Regions from separate parts of the Microbacterium sp. ARD31 genome, predicted to be linked through region 3. Evidence: riboswitches for the same ligand, from Rfam matches in the RefSeq annotation. Region 3 holds a riboswitch; each other region holds the start of a gene.
What was found. A riboswitch is a leader RNA that binds a small molecule or an ion and turns the genes downstream of it on or off. The one in region 3 is predicted to bind glycine.
Positions count from the first base shown of each region.

Region 1: another riboswitch for glycine. It lies ahead of gcvP (aminomethyl-transferring glycine dehydrogenase); the one in region 3 lies ahead of Q9S36_RS03660 (L-serine ammonia-lyase).
Region 2: another riboswitch for glycine. It lies ahead of Q9S36_RS07300 (glycine cleavage system aminomethyltransferase GcvT); the one in region 3 lies ahead of Q9S36_RS03660 (L-serine ammonia-lyase).

Region 1 covers NZ_JAUZVE010000057.1:28,305-32,624, reverse strand. The annotation lists gene gcvP (aminomethyl-transferring glycine dehydrogenase) at 1-1,807, opposite strand, end outside; glycine riboswitch at 1,924-2,030, opposite strand; gene Q9S36_RS45280 (MerR family transcriptional regulator) at 2,127-2,696, opposite strand; gene Q9S36_RS45275 (bifunctional nuclease family protein) at 2,944-3,411, opposite strand; gene Q9S36_RS45270 (MerR family transcriptional regulator) at 3,446-4,186, opposite strand; gene Q9S36_RS45265 (FHA domain-containing protein) at 4,190-4,320, opposite strand, start outside.
Region 2 covers NZ_JAUZVE010000002.1:123,582-127,901, reverse strand. The annotation lists gene Q9S36_RS07305 (MarP family serine protease) at 1-1,144, shown strand, start outside; glycine riboswitch at 1,198-1,290, shown strand; gene Q9S36_RS07300 (glycine cleavage system aminomethyltransferase GcvT) at 1,445-2,623, shown strand; gene gcvH (glycine cleavage system protein GcvH) at 2,620-3,003, shown strand; gene gcvP (aminomethyl-transferring glycine dehydrogenase) at 3,078-4,320, shown strand, end outside.
Region 3 covers NZ_JAUZVE010000001.1:715,266-719,585, forward strand. The annotation lists gene gcvH (glycine cleavage system protein GcvH) at 1-368, opposite strand, end outside; gene gcvT (glycine cleavage system aminomethyltransferase GcvT) at 365-1,483, opposite strand; gene Q9S36_RS03660 (L-serine ammonia-lyase) at 1,495-2,859, opposite strand; glycine riboswitch at 2,934-3,027, opposite strand; glycine riboswitch at 3,028-3,113, opposite strand; gene Q9S36_RS03665 (MarP family serine protease) at 3,179-4,320, opposite strand, start outside.

The sequences.
Region 1 (4,320 bases), on a different contig from region 3:
TGCCGGCCATCACGGCGGAGGCGGCGTTGGTCCCGTGGGCCGACGACGGGATCAGGCAGATGTTGCGGTCGAGGTCGCCGTTGGCCCGGTGGTAGCCGCGGATCGCCAGCAGGCCGGCCAGCTCGCCCTGGGACCCGGCGTTGGGCTGCACGGAGACCTTGTCGTAGCCGGTGACCTCCGCGAGCCACGACTCGAGGTCGTCGACGAGCTCGCGGTAGCCGGTGGCGTCCTGGGCCGGGGCGAACGGGTGCAGGTCGGCGAACCCGGGCAGGCTGACCGGCTCCATCTCGGTGGTCGCGTTGAGCTTCATGGTGCACGAACCGAGCGGGATCATGCCGCGGTCCAGTGCGTAGTCGCGGCCCGAGAGCTTGTGCAGGTAGCGCAGCATCTGGGTCTCGCTGTGGTGGGCGTGGAAGACCTCGTGGGTGAGGAAGTCCGTCGTGCGGTGCAGCTCCTCGGGCAGCCCGCTTGCCGGGGCCTCGTCCACGGCGGCGACCCCGAAGGAGCGCAGCACCGCGGCGACGGTCGACGCCGAGGTGCGCTCGCTGGTCGAGAGGCCGACGTGGTCGTCGTCGATCAGGCGCAGGTGCAGTCCCATGGTGCGCGCAGCCGCGACGACGTCGCCGGCGCGGCCCGGCACCGCCACGGTCAGCGTGTCGAACCAGGTGTCGTTGACGACCTCCACTCCCCCGGCCCGCAGGGCAGCCGCGATGCGGGAGGCGTGGTCGTGGGTGCGCTGCGCGATCCGGCGCAGGCCCTCGGGGCCGTGGTAGACGGCGTACATCGAGGCGACGACGGCGAGCAGCACCTGCGCCGTGCAGATGTTGGAGGTCGCCTTGTCGCGGCGGATGTGCTGCTCGCGGGTCTGGAGCGCGAGGCGGTACGCCGGACGGCCCTCGGCGTCCACCGAGACGCCCACGAGCCGGCCGGGCAGGTGCCGCTCGAGGCCGGCCGAGACGGACATGAACCCGGCGTGCGGTCCGCCGTAGAAGAGGGGTACGCCGAAGCGCTGGGACGAGCCGACGACGACGTCGGCGCCGAACGTGCCCGGGGCCTCCAGCAGGGCCAGGGCGAGCATGTCGGCCGACACCACGGCCAGCGCGCCGCGCTCGTGGGCCGCCTCGATCACGGGACGGGGGTCGGCCACGGCACCCGAGGCGCCGGGGTACTGGACGAGGACGCCGCACAGGTCGCCCTCGGGGAGGCCGGCGGCCAGGTCGGCGACCACCACCTCGATGCCCATCCCCTCCGCGCGCGTGCGGACCACGTCGATGGTCTGCGGCAGGGCGTCGGCGTCGATCACGAAGGGGCCGGCCGCGGTGCGCTGCGCACGGCGCACGAGCGTCATCGCCTCGGCGGCGGCGGTGCCCTCGTCGAGGAGCGAGGCGTTGGCGGTGGGCAGGCCGGTCAGGTCGGCGACCACGGTCTGGAAGTTCAGCAGCGCCTCGAGGCGGCCCTGGGAGATCTCCGGCTGGTACGGCGTGTACGCGGTGTACCAGGAGGGGTCCTCCAGCACGTTGCGGCGGATCACCGGGGGCGTGATCGTGCCGTGGTAGCCCAGGCCGATCATCGCCTCGGCCGGGCGGTTCTGCGAGGCCAGCGTGCGCAGCGCGCGGGCGGTGGCCTCCTCGTCGAGCGGGTCCGGCAGGTCGAGGGCCGCAGCCGTGCGGATCCCCCCGGGGACGGCGGCCGCCATCAGCGACTCGAGCGACTCGTGGCCCACGGCGGCGAGCATGTGCGCGATCGCGGCGTCGTCAGGGCCGATGTGCCGGGGCACGAACTCCCCCAGGGCGCTGGCGTCGGTCACCGACGCGGGGCCGGTCGCGGGACCGGTCGAGGGGCTGGAGGTGGCGTCCGTCACGGAGTCTCCCAGAGGTCACTGGCTGGACCTCCCCCTCTGTCGGCCAGGAGGCCTCCAGAGTGCCAACCCGCACGGTCCTGGTGCCTGAGAGGTTCCGGGGAGGAATTGCCCCTTCGGCGCACCGGCCCGGCCTCACGACCGGGCGCGACGACTCTCCCGTGCGGGATGTCGGCACCACGAGTTTAGCGATACGCAACACAAATGGGCGAAGCCGCCCGGTGTCGCGGGCGGCTTCGTCGGAGGATCGTGCGGTGGGAGTGGTCTGTCAGCCGGTCTGGCGGGCGGCGCGCCGCGCGGCCAGCTCGTCGCCGGCGACCGGGGCGGCGGGCTCCTCGGCGGCACGCTCGCTCGGGAGCTCGGCCAGGGTGCCCTCGATCTCGCGCCAGACCCCGCCGATCGCGATGCCGAAGACACCCTGACCACCCTGGAGGAGGTCGATGACCTCGTCGTTGCTGGTGCACTCGTAGACCGAGGCGCCGTCGCTCATCAAGGTCACGCGGGTCAGGTCGTCGGTGCCGCGCTGGCGCAGGTGGGCGGTCGCGGTGCGGATCTGCTGCAGCGAGATGCCGGCGTCGAGCAGCCGCTTGACCACCTTGAGGATGAGGATGTCGCGGAAGGAGTAGAGCCGCTGCGAGCCGGAGCCGGCGGCACCGCGCACGCTGGGCTCGACCAGACCGGTGCGGGCCCAGTAGTCGAGCTGGCGGTAGGTGATGCCGGCGGCGTTGCACGCGGTGGGACCGCGGTAGCCGGTGTCGCTGGGCAGCGGCGAGACGTCGTCGTCGAAGAGCAGGCCCTGCTCCTCGGCGAGCTCGGCGGCCTCCGCCGCAGCGGTGATCTGGGCGGCGTCCGCGCCCTGGTCGTTCTCGTTGCTACCCACAGCGACCCTCCAGGTCAGTTCCTCCGTTGTGCGGTAACTCCTGGGGGGAAGGATCCACTGGGGCGTCCCGCGGACGGGGCAACCACAGCGGTGGAGTTACAACGAAGACAGTTCACGGTAAGCCCGTCGCTCCGGCTTGTCCATCCACGCCCGCGGCGTGTCGCAACCCTCAACCTCAACCTGAGGGTGAGTGTTGGCGCTGGGGTCAGTGGGACTCGAAGTCGTCCGGCGAGACGTGGTCGAGGAACTCGCGGAAGCGCTCGACCTCGTCCTCCTGCTCGGCCGGCACGGCGAGCCCGGCCTCCTCGAGCACCGACTCCGCGCACACGATCCGGGTGCCGGTGCGCAGGGCGAGCGCGATGGAGTCGGACGGGCGGGCGCCCACCTCGGCGCCGCCGTCGAAGACGAGCTGGGCGTAGAAGATGCCCTCCTGCATGTCGACGATGCGCACCTCGTCGAGGCGCTGCCCGGTGGCGGCGAGCACGTCGCGCATCAGGTCGTGCGTCAGGGGGCGCGGTGGGGTGACGCCCTGCTGGGCGAAGGCGATGGCCGTGGCCTCGACCGCTCCGATCCAGATCGGCAGGTAGCGCTCCCCCGTCACCTCGCGCAGCAGCACGATGGGCTGGTTGGAAGGCATCTCGACACGGACACCCACGACGTCCATTTCCCGCATGTCCCCACCCTACTCACGTGCGGTGAGGGGCGCGTCAGGCGCGGTCGAGGCCGATCTTGACGAGGGTCGCGTGGAGGCGGACCGAGAGGGCGGCGATCTCCGAGGTGGCGTCCTCGGCGCGCCCCCGCGCGGCCGCGTCGCGGCCCCGGGCGAGGGGCGCGACGACCTGCTGGACCAGGCCGACCTCGCGGTCCGCGGCCGTCTTGAACGCGCGCAGGTGGCGCGGCTCGAAGCCAAAGTCGGCCAGCTCCCGCGCGGTCTGCGCAACGACGAGCGCGTCGCTGTCGAAGTGCCCGGTGCCCGTGCGGGCGCTCACCAGGCCGTACTGCTCGAGCTGGGCGAGCAGGTCCTCGGAGATGTCGGCGACCTTGAGCAGCTCGCGGCGTGAGAGCCGCAGCTCGCTGGTGCGCCGGAACGACTCGGGGCTGGGGAGGCCGTCGGCGCTGAGGGCGACCTTCGGCACGGTCGGCACCACCGACTCGATCGGCGGCGGCTCCAGTCCCCGGTCGATCGCGTCGAGGTGGTCACCGATCACCTTCAGCGGGAGGTAGTGGTCGCGCTGCATCAGCAGGATGTAGCGCAGCCGCGCGACGTCGTCGCCGGAGAACTTGCGGTAGCCGGCGGCGGTGCGCTCGGGCTTGACCAGGCCCTTGTCCTCCAGGAAGCGGATCTTGGGGATGGTCACCCCGGGGAAGTCGGGCCGCAGCTGGTCGAGGACCTGCCCGATGTTGAAGCGGGCGCCGCGACCCGAGCTCGCAGGCGTCGAGGCACTCACGGATCAGCTGTCCGGGTGGGAGGAGAAGAAGACGAGGCGGTACTTGCCGATCTGGACCTCGTCGCCGTCGTTGAGCTCGACGGAGTCGATGCGGTCGCGGTTGACGTAGGTGCCGTTGAGGCTGCCGACGTCGC
Region 2 (4,320 bases), on a different contig from region 3:
CCTCGTCGTCGCTCTGCTGGCAGGTCTCCAGCGCGGGCTGCTCGCCAGCCTCGGATCCCTGCTGGGTCTCGTCGGCGGCGCGTTCGCCGCCCTCTGGGCCATCCCACTGGTCAACGACGCCCTGCCCACTCAGCAGTGGCGGCCCCTCGTCGTCATCGGCGGCACCCTGCTGCTCCTGGTGGTCGGCATCGCGATCGGCGGCGGCATCGGCATGGCCCTGCGGCGCGGCGTCGACCGCACCCCCCTCCGCGGCTTCGAGCGCCTCCTCGGCGGCGCCGCGAGCGTCGTCATCGCCGCGCTCGCCGCCTCGTTCGTCGGGCAGGGACTCGTCGCGACTGGGATGCCGGTGGTGGCGCCCGCGATCGGCTCATCGACGGTGCTGCGCACGATCGACTCGCTGACCCCCCGGCCCGTGCAGACCACGCTCGCGCAGCTGCGGGCCGCCGTCCTCGACGAGGGCATTCCACGACTGGGCGGTCTCCTCGCCCCCGAGACCGAGACCGGACCCCTGCCGGCCATCGCGCTGGATTCACCGCGTCTCGAGGCCGCAGCGGCCTCGGTCGGACTGATCTCGGGCGTGGCGTACGCCTGCGGGACGAGCTCCACGGGCAGCGGGTTCGTCGCGGCTCCCGACCTCGTCGTGACCAACGCGCACGTCGTGGCAGGGGTCGACGCACCGGTGGTCGAGCTCCCCGGCCGCGCCGCCCGCGAGGGCCGCGTGGTCTACTTCGATCCGGTCGACGACCTCGCTGTCATCGAGATCGACGATCTGGATGCGGCCGCTCTCGGCATCACCGAACCGCTGGAGCCGGGTGCGTCGGCGGTCGTGCAGGGCTACCCGTACGGCGGCCCGTTCTCGTCGGGCCCCGCCCGCGTCCTGTCCGCCACCTCGGCGCCCGTGCCGGACATCTACGAGGACGCCAGCGCCCCACGCGAGATCTACGCGCTGCAGGCGCAGGTCGTGCCGGGCAACTCCGGCGGCCCGCTGCTGACCACCGACGGCGACGTCGCCGGCGTGGTGTTCGCGCGGGCGGACGACGGCCGCGAGGTCGGCTACGCGATGACGACGGCCGAGCTGCTGCCCGTCCTCGCCCAGGCGGATGCGTTCGAGCAGCCGGTGTCCACGGGCGCCTGCACGTCGTGACGGTCGGGGGCGCTATGCTGGCCCCGCAACTGAACAGCAACAGAACCGGCTCGATGACCTCTGCGGGAGAGCCCCGGCACTACGCCGGGCACCGAAGGAGCAAGCCTCCCCGCCAATCTCTCAGGTACGCGTACCGCTGAGGTCGGGCCACTCTGGAAAGAGATGTCTTCGACATCCGCCGACGGTGAAAGCACCGGCATCCCCTTGACGAACGGATGCCGATGCGAAACTCTCAGGCCCATGACAGAGGGGGAGTTCGATAGGCGCGGACCCGCGCCTGCCCGACCGACGGGAGAACTCATGCCAGACCCTCGCTCCACGCCGCTGCGTGGGCGCCACGAAGCGCTCGGCGCCTCGTTCACGGACTTCGGCGGCTGGCTCATGCCGGTGCGCTACTCGTCCGACCTGGCCGAGCACAAGGCCGTCCGCGAGAGCGCGGGACTGTTCGACATCTCGCACATGGCGGAGTTCCTCGTCACCGGCACGCACGCCGGGGCGTATCTCGACTACGCGCTCGCCGGCCGGCTCTCGGCGCTCGCCGAGGGCAGGGCGAAGTACTCGCTCGTGCTGGCGGCCGACGGCGGCATCATCGACGACGTGATCGTCTACCGCCTCGCCGACGACCGCTACCTCGTCATCGCCAACGCGGGCAATCGCGACGCGGTCGCCGAAGCCCTCGCCGAGCGGGTGGCGATGTTCCCGCCGCCGCCGCCCCTCACCGGCCAGGACGGGTCGTTCGCGTTCATCCCCGGCACGCATGCCCGCGTCGAGGACGTCTCGGATGGCTACGGCCTGCTCGCCGTGCAGGGTCCGGCGGCACGGGCGGTCCTCGAGGCGACGCCCGAGCTGACGGGGTGGCAGCGACCGCTCGCAGACGTGCCGTACTACGCCACGACCAGCGCGTCGTTCGACGAGACCGGTGTGCTCGTGTGCCGCACCGGCTACACCGGCGAGGACGGCTTCGAGCTGCTCGTGCCCGTCACCCGTGCCGAGGCGCTCTGGGACGCCCTGCTCCGCGCCGGCGAACCGCTCGGGCTGGTGCCGGCGGGCCTGGCCGCGCGCGACACCCTGCGCCTCGAGGCCGGCATGCCGCTCTACGGCCACGAGCTGACGCGCGACATCGCCCCCGCCCAGGCGGGCCTGGGCCGGGTCGTCGTGACGGACAAGGACGACTTCGTCGGCAAGGCCGCGCTCGCCGGGCGCGACCTCACGGACGCGCCCGTCCTCGTCGGGCTCGTCGCCGAGGGGCGCCGAGCCGGACGCGCCGGGTACGGCGTCTTCGACGGGGACGCGCCGGACGCGTCGCGCGTCGGCGAGGTCACCTCCGGCGCGCTCAGCCCGACCCTCGGCCACCCCATCGCCATGGCCTTCGTCGCCCCCGCGGCATCCGCCGCCGGCACCGTGCTGTATCTCGACGTGCGCGGAACCCGCATCCCCGCGACCGTGACCGCCCCGCCTTTCTACCGGAGGAAGAAGTGACCGATCTCAACAGCCTCAAGTACACCGCTGAGCACGAGTGGGTGGCCCTCGACGGCACCACCGCCACGGTCGGCATCACCGACTACGCCGCCGACAAGCTCGGCGACGTGGTGTTCGTGGAGCTCCCGTCCACCGGATCGGCCGTCACGGCGGGCGAGGTGTGCGGCGAGATCGAGTCGACGAAGTCCGTCGGCGAACTGTACGCACCGCTCACCGGCGAGGTCGCCGAGACGAACGACGCCGCCGTCGACGACCCTTCGCTGGTGAACTCGTCTCCCTACGGGGACGGGTGGCTGCTGAAGATCACCGTCGACCCGACCGCGGTGGAGGGTCTCATGGATCGTGCCGCCTACGTCGAACTCACCGGCGGGGACGCGTGAGCGGGCCCGGATCGGTCGCGGGCGGCACCTTCGCCGCCCGGCACATCGGCCTCGACGCCGACGCGCAGCGCGTCATGCTCGACGCCCTCGGCTACGAAGACGTCGACGCCCTCGTGCGACGCGCCGTTCCGGCATCCATCCAGGTGGACGCCCGCTCGACGAGCGACATCCCGGCCGCCGCGACCGAGGCCGAGGCCCTCGCCGAGCTGCGCGCGCTCGCCTCGCAGAACCGCGTCGCCCGGCCGATGATCGGGCTGGGCTACTACGACACGTTCACCCCGTCGGTGATCGCGCGGAACGTGCTCGAGAACCCGTCGTGGTACACCGCCTACACCCCGTACCAGCCCGAGATATCGCAGGGGCGGCTCGAGGCGCTCATCAACTTCCAGACGATGGTGACCGATCTCACCGGACTCGCCACGGCCAACGCGTCGATGCTCGACGAGTCGACGGCCGTCGTCGAGGGGATGCTGGTGGCCCGCCGTGCATCGAAGGCGGCCTCGAACGTGTTCGTCGTCGACGCCGACGCGCTGCCGCAGACCAAGGCGCTGCTCGTGCACCGGGCCGCGGCCCTGGGCATCGAGATCGTCGAGCGCGACCTCGCGCGCGGAGCGACGCTGCCCGAGGAGCTGTTCGGCGTGTTCGTGCAGTATCCCGGCGCATCCGGCGAGGTCTGGGACCCCCGTGGCGTCGTGGACGCCGCGCACGTCGCCGGCGGGCTCGCCGTGGTCGCCGCCGACCTGCTCGCCCTCACACTGCTGCGCTCGCCCGGCTCGTTCGGTGCCGACGTCGCCGTCGGCACCACCCAGCGCTTCGGCGTGCCCCTGGGCTTCGGGGGACCCCACGCCGGGTACATGGCCGTCCGCCAGGGGCTCGAGCGCCAGCTGCCCGGCCGACTCGTCGGCGTCTCGCAGGACGCCGAGGGTCACCCCGCCTACCGGCTGTCACTGCAGACCCGCGAGCAGCACATCCGCCGCGAGAAGGCCACGTCCAACATCTGCACGGCGCAGGTGCTGCTGGCCGTCATGGCCGCCATGTACGCGGTCTACCACGGGCCGGACGGCCTCACCCGCATCGCCACGGAGGTGGCGCAGAAGGCCGAGGCCCTCGCCGATCGGCTGCGCTCCTACGGGCTCTCGCTGCGCACCGACGCGTTCTTCGACACGATCCGGGTGTCGACCCCGGGCCCTGCGCGACGGGTCATCGAGCGCGCACGGGAGCGCGGGTACCAGCTGTTCTGGGCCGACGACGCCACGGTCGGCGTATCGGTGGACGAGACCACGACGGCCGAGGACCTCGCCGCGATCGCCTGGGCGT
Region 3 (4,320 bases):
CCCGTCAGCGCGACGTAGGCGTCGCGGTCGAGGAGGTCGCCCGTGGGCGCGCCGTCCACGCGGATCTTGACGAGCCACGCGTCGAACGCGCCGGCGTTGACCGAGGACGGGTCGTCCACGACGGCGTCGTTGATCTCGACGACCTCGCCGGTCAGCGGGGCATAGAGCTCGCCCACCGACTTCGTCGACTCGATCTCGCCGCAGGTCTCGCCCGCGGTGACGGTCGTGCCGACGGCGGGCAGCTCGACGAAGACGACGTCACCGAGCTTCTCGGCGGCATAGTCGGTGATCCCGACGGTCGCGACGTCGCCGTCGAAGGCGATCCACTCGTGCTCGGCGGTGTAGGACAGGGCGGTCAGGTCGGTCATTTCTGTCTCCGGTAGAAGGGCAGGGCGGTGACGGTCGCGGGGATGCGGGTCCCCCGGACGTCGATGGTCAGGGCGGTGCCCTCAGCGGATGCCGAGGGGTGGACGAGGGCCATCGCGACGGGATGGCCGAGGGTCGGGCTGAGGGCTCCCGAGGTGATCTCGCCGACGATGTCGTCGCCCGCGAGCACGGCGTAGCCGGCACGGCCGGCGCGGCGGCCGTCGGCGACGAGCCCGACGAGGACGGGCGCTTCGCCGAGGTCGCGGGCGGCGAGGCCGTCCCTGCCGACGAAGTCCTCCTTGTCGGCGGCGACGACGCGGCCGAGCCCCGCCTGTGCCGGCACGATGTCGCGCGATAGCTCGTGGCCGTAGAGCGGCATCCCCGCTTCGAGGCGGAGCGTGTCGCGCGCGGCGAGCCCGGCGGGGACGAGCCCCGCGTCGCGGCCTGCGTCGGTGACGGCCTGCCACAGGCCCTCGGCGACCTCGTTCGGCACCATGAGCTCGAAGCCGTCCTCACCGGTGTACCCGGTGCGCGCGACGAAGAGGCTGCGGCCCTGGAACGAGCCACGCGCCCACGAGTAGTAGGTCATGTCCGCGAGCGCCGGTTCGACGCCCTCGACGCCCGCGGTCGACTCGAGGATGCCGCGGGCCGCCGGGCCCTGCACGGCGATGAGCGACATCCGGTCGGTGATGTCGTTGATGCGCGTGTCGCCCGCCGCGACGGCGGCGAACGCGGCCGCGACCTCGGCGCGATTGCCGGCGTTGGAGATGACGAGGAACTCGCCGTCGGCGATGCGGTACACGATGACGTCGTCGACGATGCCGCCGTCGGCGGCGAGGACGAGGGAGTACTTCGCCTTGCCGACCTTCATCGTCGACAGGCGGCCGGCCAACGCGCGGTCGAGGAACGCCGCGGCATCCGTCCCTTCGATGCGGAGCTCGGCCATGTGCGAGATGTCGAAGATCCCCGCCGCACGGCGCACCGCGTGGTGCTCGGCGAGGTCCGACGTGTAGCGGACGGGCATGAGCCAGCCGCCGAAGTCGGTGAAGGACGCGCCGAGCCGCTCGTGCAGCTCGTGCAGCGGCGATCGCCGCGGCTCGGTCGTGGTCTCGGTCATGCCGTCTCCGCTCAACATTCCACGACGCTGACCGCGAGGCCGCCGAGCGCCGTCTCCTTGTACTTGCTGCTCATGTCCCGCCCCGTCTCGCGCATGGTCACGATGACCTCGTCGAGCGACACGCGGTGGGTGCCGTCGCCCCACAGCGCCATCTTGGCGGCGTTGATCGCCTTCGCCGCGGCGATCGCGTTACGTTCGATGCACGGGATCTGCACGAGACCGCCGATCGGGTCGCACGTGAGGCCGAGGTTGTGCTCCATTGCGATCTCGGCGGCGTTCTCGACCTGCCGGGGCGTTCCGCCGAGGACCTCGGCGAGTCCGGCAGCCGCCATCGACGACGCGGACCCGACCTCCCCCTGGCAGCCGACCTCGGCGCCCGAGATCGAGGCGCGCGCCTTGTAGAGGACGCCGATCGCGGCGGCCGTCAGCAGGAACGGCACGACGACCTCTTCGCGGGGGCGCGCCGGCGCGGCGTAGTGGGTCGCGTAGTGGAGCACGGCGGGGATGATGCCCGCCGCGCCGTTCGTGGGGGCCGTGACGATCCGTCCGCCGGACGCGTTCTCCTCGTTGACGGCGAGGGCCACGAAGTTGACCCATTCCTGCCAGAGCGCGGGATCGTCGCCGGTCGGGTCGTCGCGCCGCAGGCGCGCGTGCCAGGCCGGAGCCCGCCGCGGCACGCGCAGGCCGCCCGGCAGCATCCCCTCGCGCGCCGCCCCGGAGGCGACGCTGTCGACCATGACGTCGGCGAGGTGGAGGATGCCGGAGACGATGTCGTCGTCGGTGCGGGAGACCCGCTCGTTGCGCCGCTGGACCTCGGCCATCGAAAAGCCCTCGCGCTCGCAGTGGGCCAGGAGCTCCGCCGCCGTCTCGAACGGGAACGGCACGGGCGCCGCATCCGCCGTGCCGGCAGCCTCGCCGTCGCGGACGATGAACCCGCCGCCGATCGAGTAGTAGACGGCCTCGTCGAGGAGCACATCGTCCTCGTCCCACGCCTGCAGCCGCAGTCCGTTCGTGTGCGCGGGCAGGATTGTCAGCGGGTGCAGGACGATGTCGTCCTCGCACAGCGGCACGTCGCCCGTGCCGCCCAGCCGGACGCGACGCGCCTCGGCGATCGCGGCAGTGCGCTCCTCGACTTCGGCCGGGAGGACCTCCTCCGGCTGCAGCCCCTCGAGTCCCAGCAGCACGGCGGTCAGCGTGCCGTGGCCACGTCCCGTCGCCGCGAGGGAGCCGTACAGGTCGACCCGCACCCGCGCGGCACGGTCCGCGTCGATGCGCGAGACGAAGTCGGCGGCCGCGCGCATCGGACCCACCGTGTGCGAGCTCGACGGCCCGATGCCCACGGTGAACAGGTCGAAGACGCCGATGCTCAGGGACATCGTGTCGACCCGGCGGAGGGGTGAGGTGAGGGGAACAACGGAACTCCTGACGGCGCAGCGGGATGCGGGTGAGTTCCTCCCCCTCTGTCATCGGCCTGAGAGATTTCGCGGGCGATGCCCGCTTGCCCCGTCGGCGGGCACCACGAGGGTGCCGCTTTTCAGAGTGACCATGTCGGCTCGGTACGGGGGCCTGAGAGATTCCGGGGAGGGATTGCTCCTTCGGCAGCCACGAGGGCTTCTCCCGAGCAGACGCGATGGTCCGGTGTGCGGTTGTGAGCGCGAGCCTATCACCGGGGCCCGCCGCGCCGATACGGCCCGGTCAGTCCGTCGTGCAGGCGCCGGAGGAGACGGTCGCGTCGCCCGGCGAGACCTGGAGCGCGGGGCGCAGTTCGGCGGTCGTCATGGCGTACCCGCGGGTCGCGTCATCCTGGCCGCGGGCGAAGACCACACCCGCCACCTCGCCGTCCTCGGTGAGGAGGGGACCGCCCGAGTTGCCCGGACGCACGTTCGCCTCGAGGGCGTAGATCTCGCGCGGCTGCGAGCTGTCCTCGTAGATGTCGGAGACGACGGCGCTGCCGACCGAGAGGACGTAGGCGGCACTGCTCGTGAAGGGACCGCCCAGCGGGTAGCCCTGGACCGCGACGGGGGTCCCCGCCGCGACCGGGTCGACGATCTCGAGCGGTGCCGCGTCGAGGCCGTCGACGCTGATGACGGCGAGGTCGTCGATGGGGTCGAAGTAGACGATGCGGCCCTCCTCGGCATCCCGTCCCGGCAGTTCGACCAGCGGCTCGTCGACACCGGCGACGACGTGGGCGTTCGTGACGACGAGATCGGGCGCGGCGACGAACCCCGACCCGGTGAGCGACGCACCGCACGCGTAGGCGTTGCCGCTGATGCGGGCGACGGATGCCGCGGCCCGCTCGAGCGCGGGATCGTCCAGCGAGACGGGGGGCGCCGTCGGCTCCACCTCGGGCGCCAGGAGCTCCCCGACGCGCGGGATGCCCTCGTCGACGATGAAGCCGCGGAACTCGGCGAGCGCGGAATCGACCGCCGGCGGGGTGAGGGCGTCGAGGGCGCCCAGGACGCGGGAGGACGCGACGGCGGGGGCGACCACCGGCATCCCGGAGCCGACGATCGCGCCGCTCGTGAGCAGCAGCACGACGGCGGCCGCGGCGGTGTTCACGACGCCGCCGAGGATGCGGTCGAGCGGGGCGAGCCGCGCGCGGTCGACGCCGCGGCGGAGGCGTCTGCCGACGGCCGTCCCGAGCGCGGCGAGGAGGGCCACGATGCCGAGGGCGATGATCGCCAGCACGAGGCTGCGGTACTCCCAGCCCGTGAAGGCGGGCGCGATGACGGGGGTGAGCCACACGGCGACGACGGCGCCGAGAACGATGCCGACGAGCGTGCCGGCGGTGGCCACGAGACCCCGCAGGAGTCCGCCGAACAGCGCGGCGATGAGCA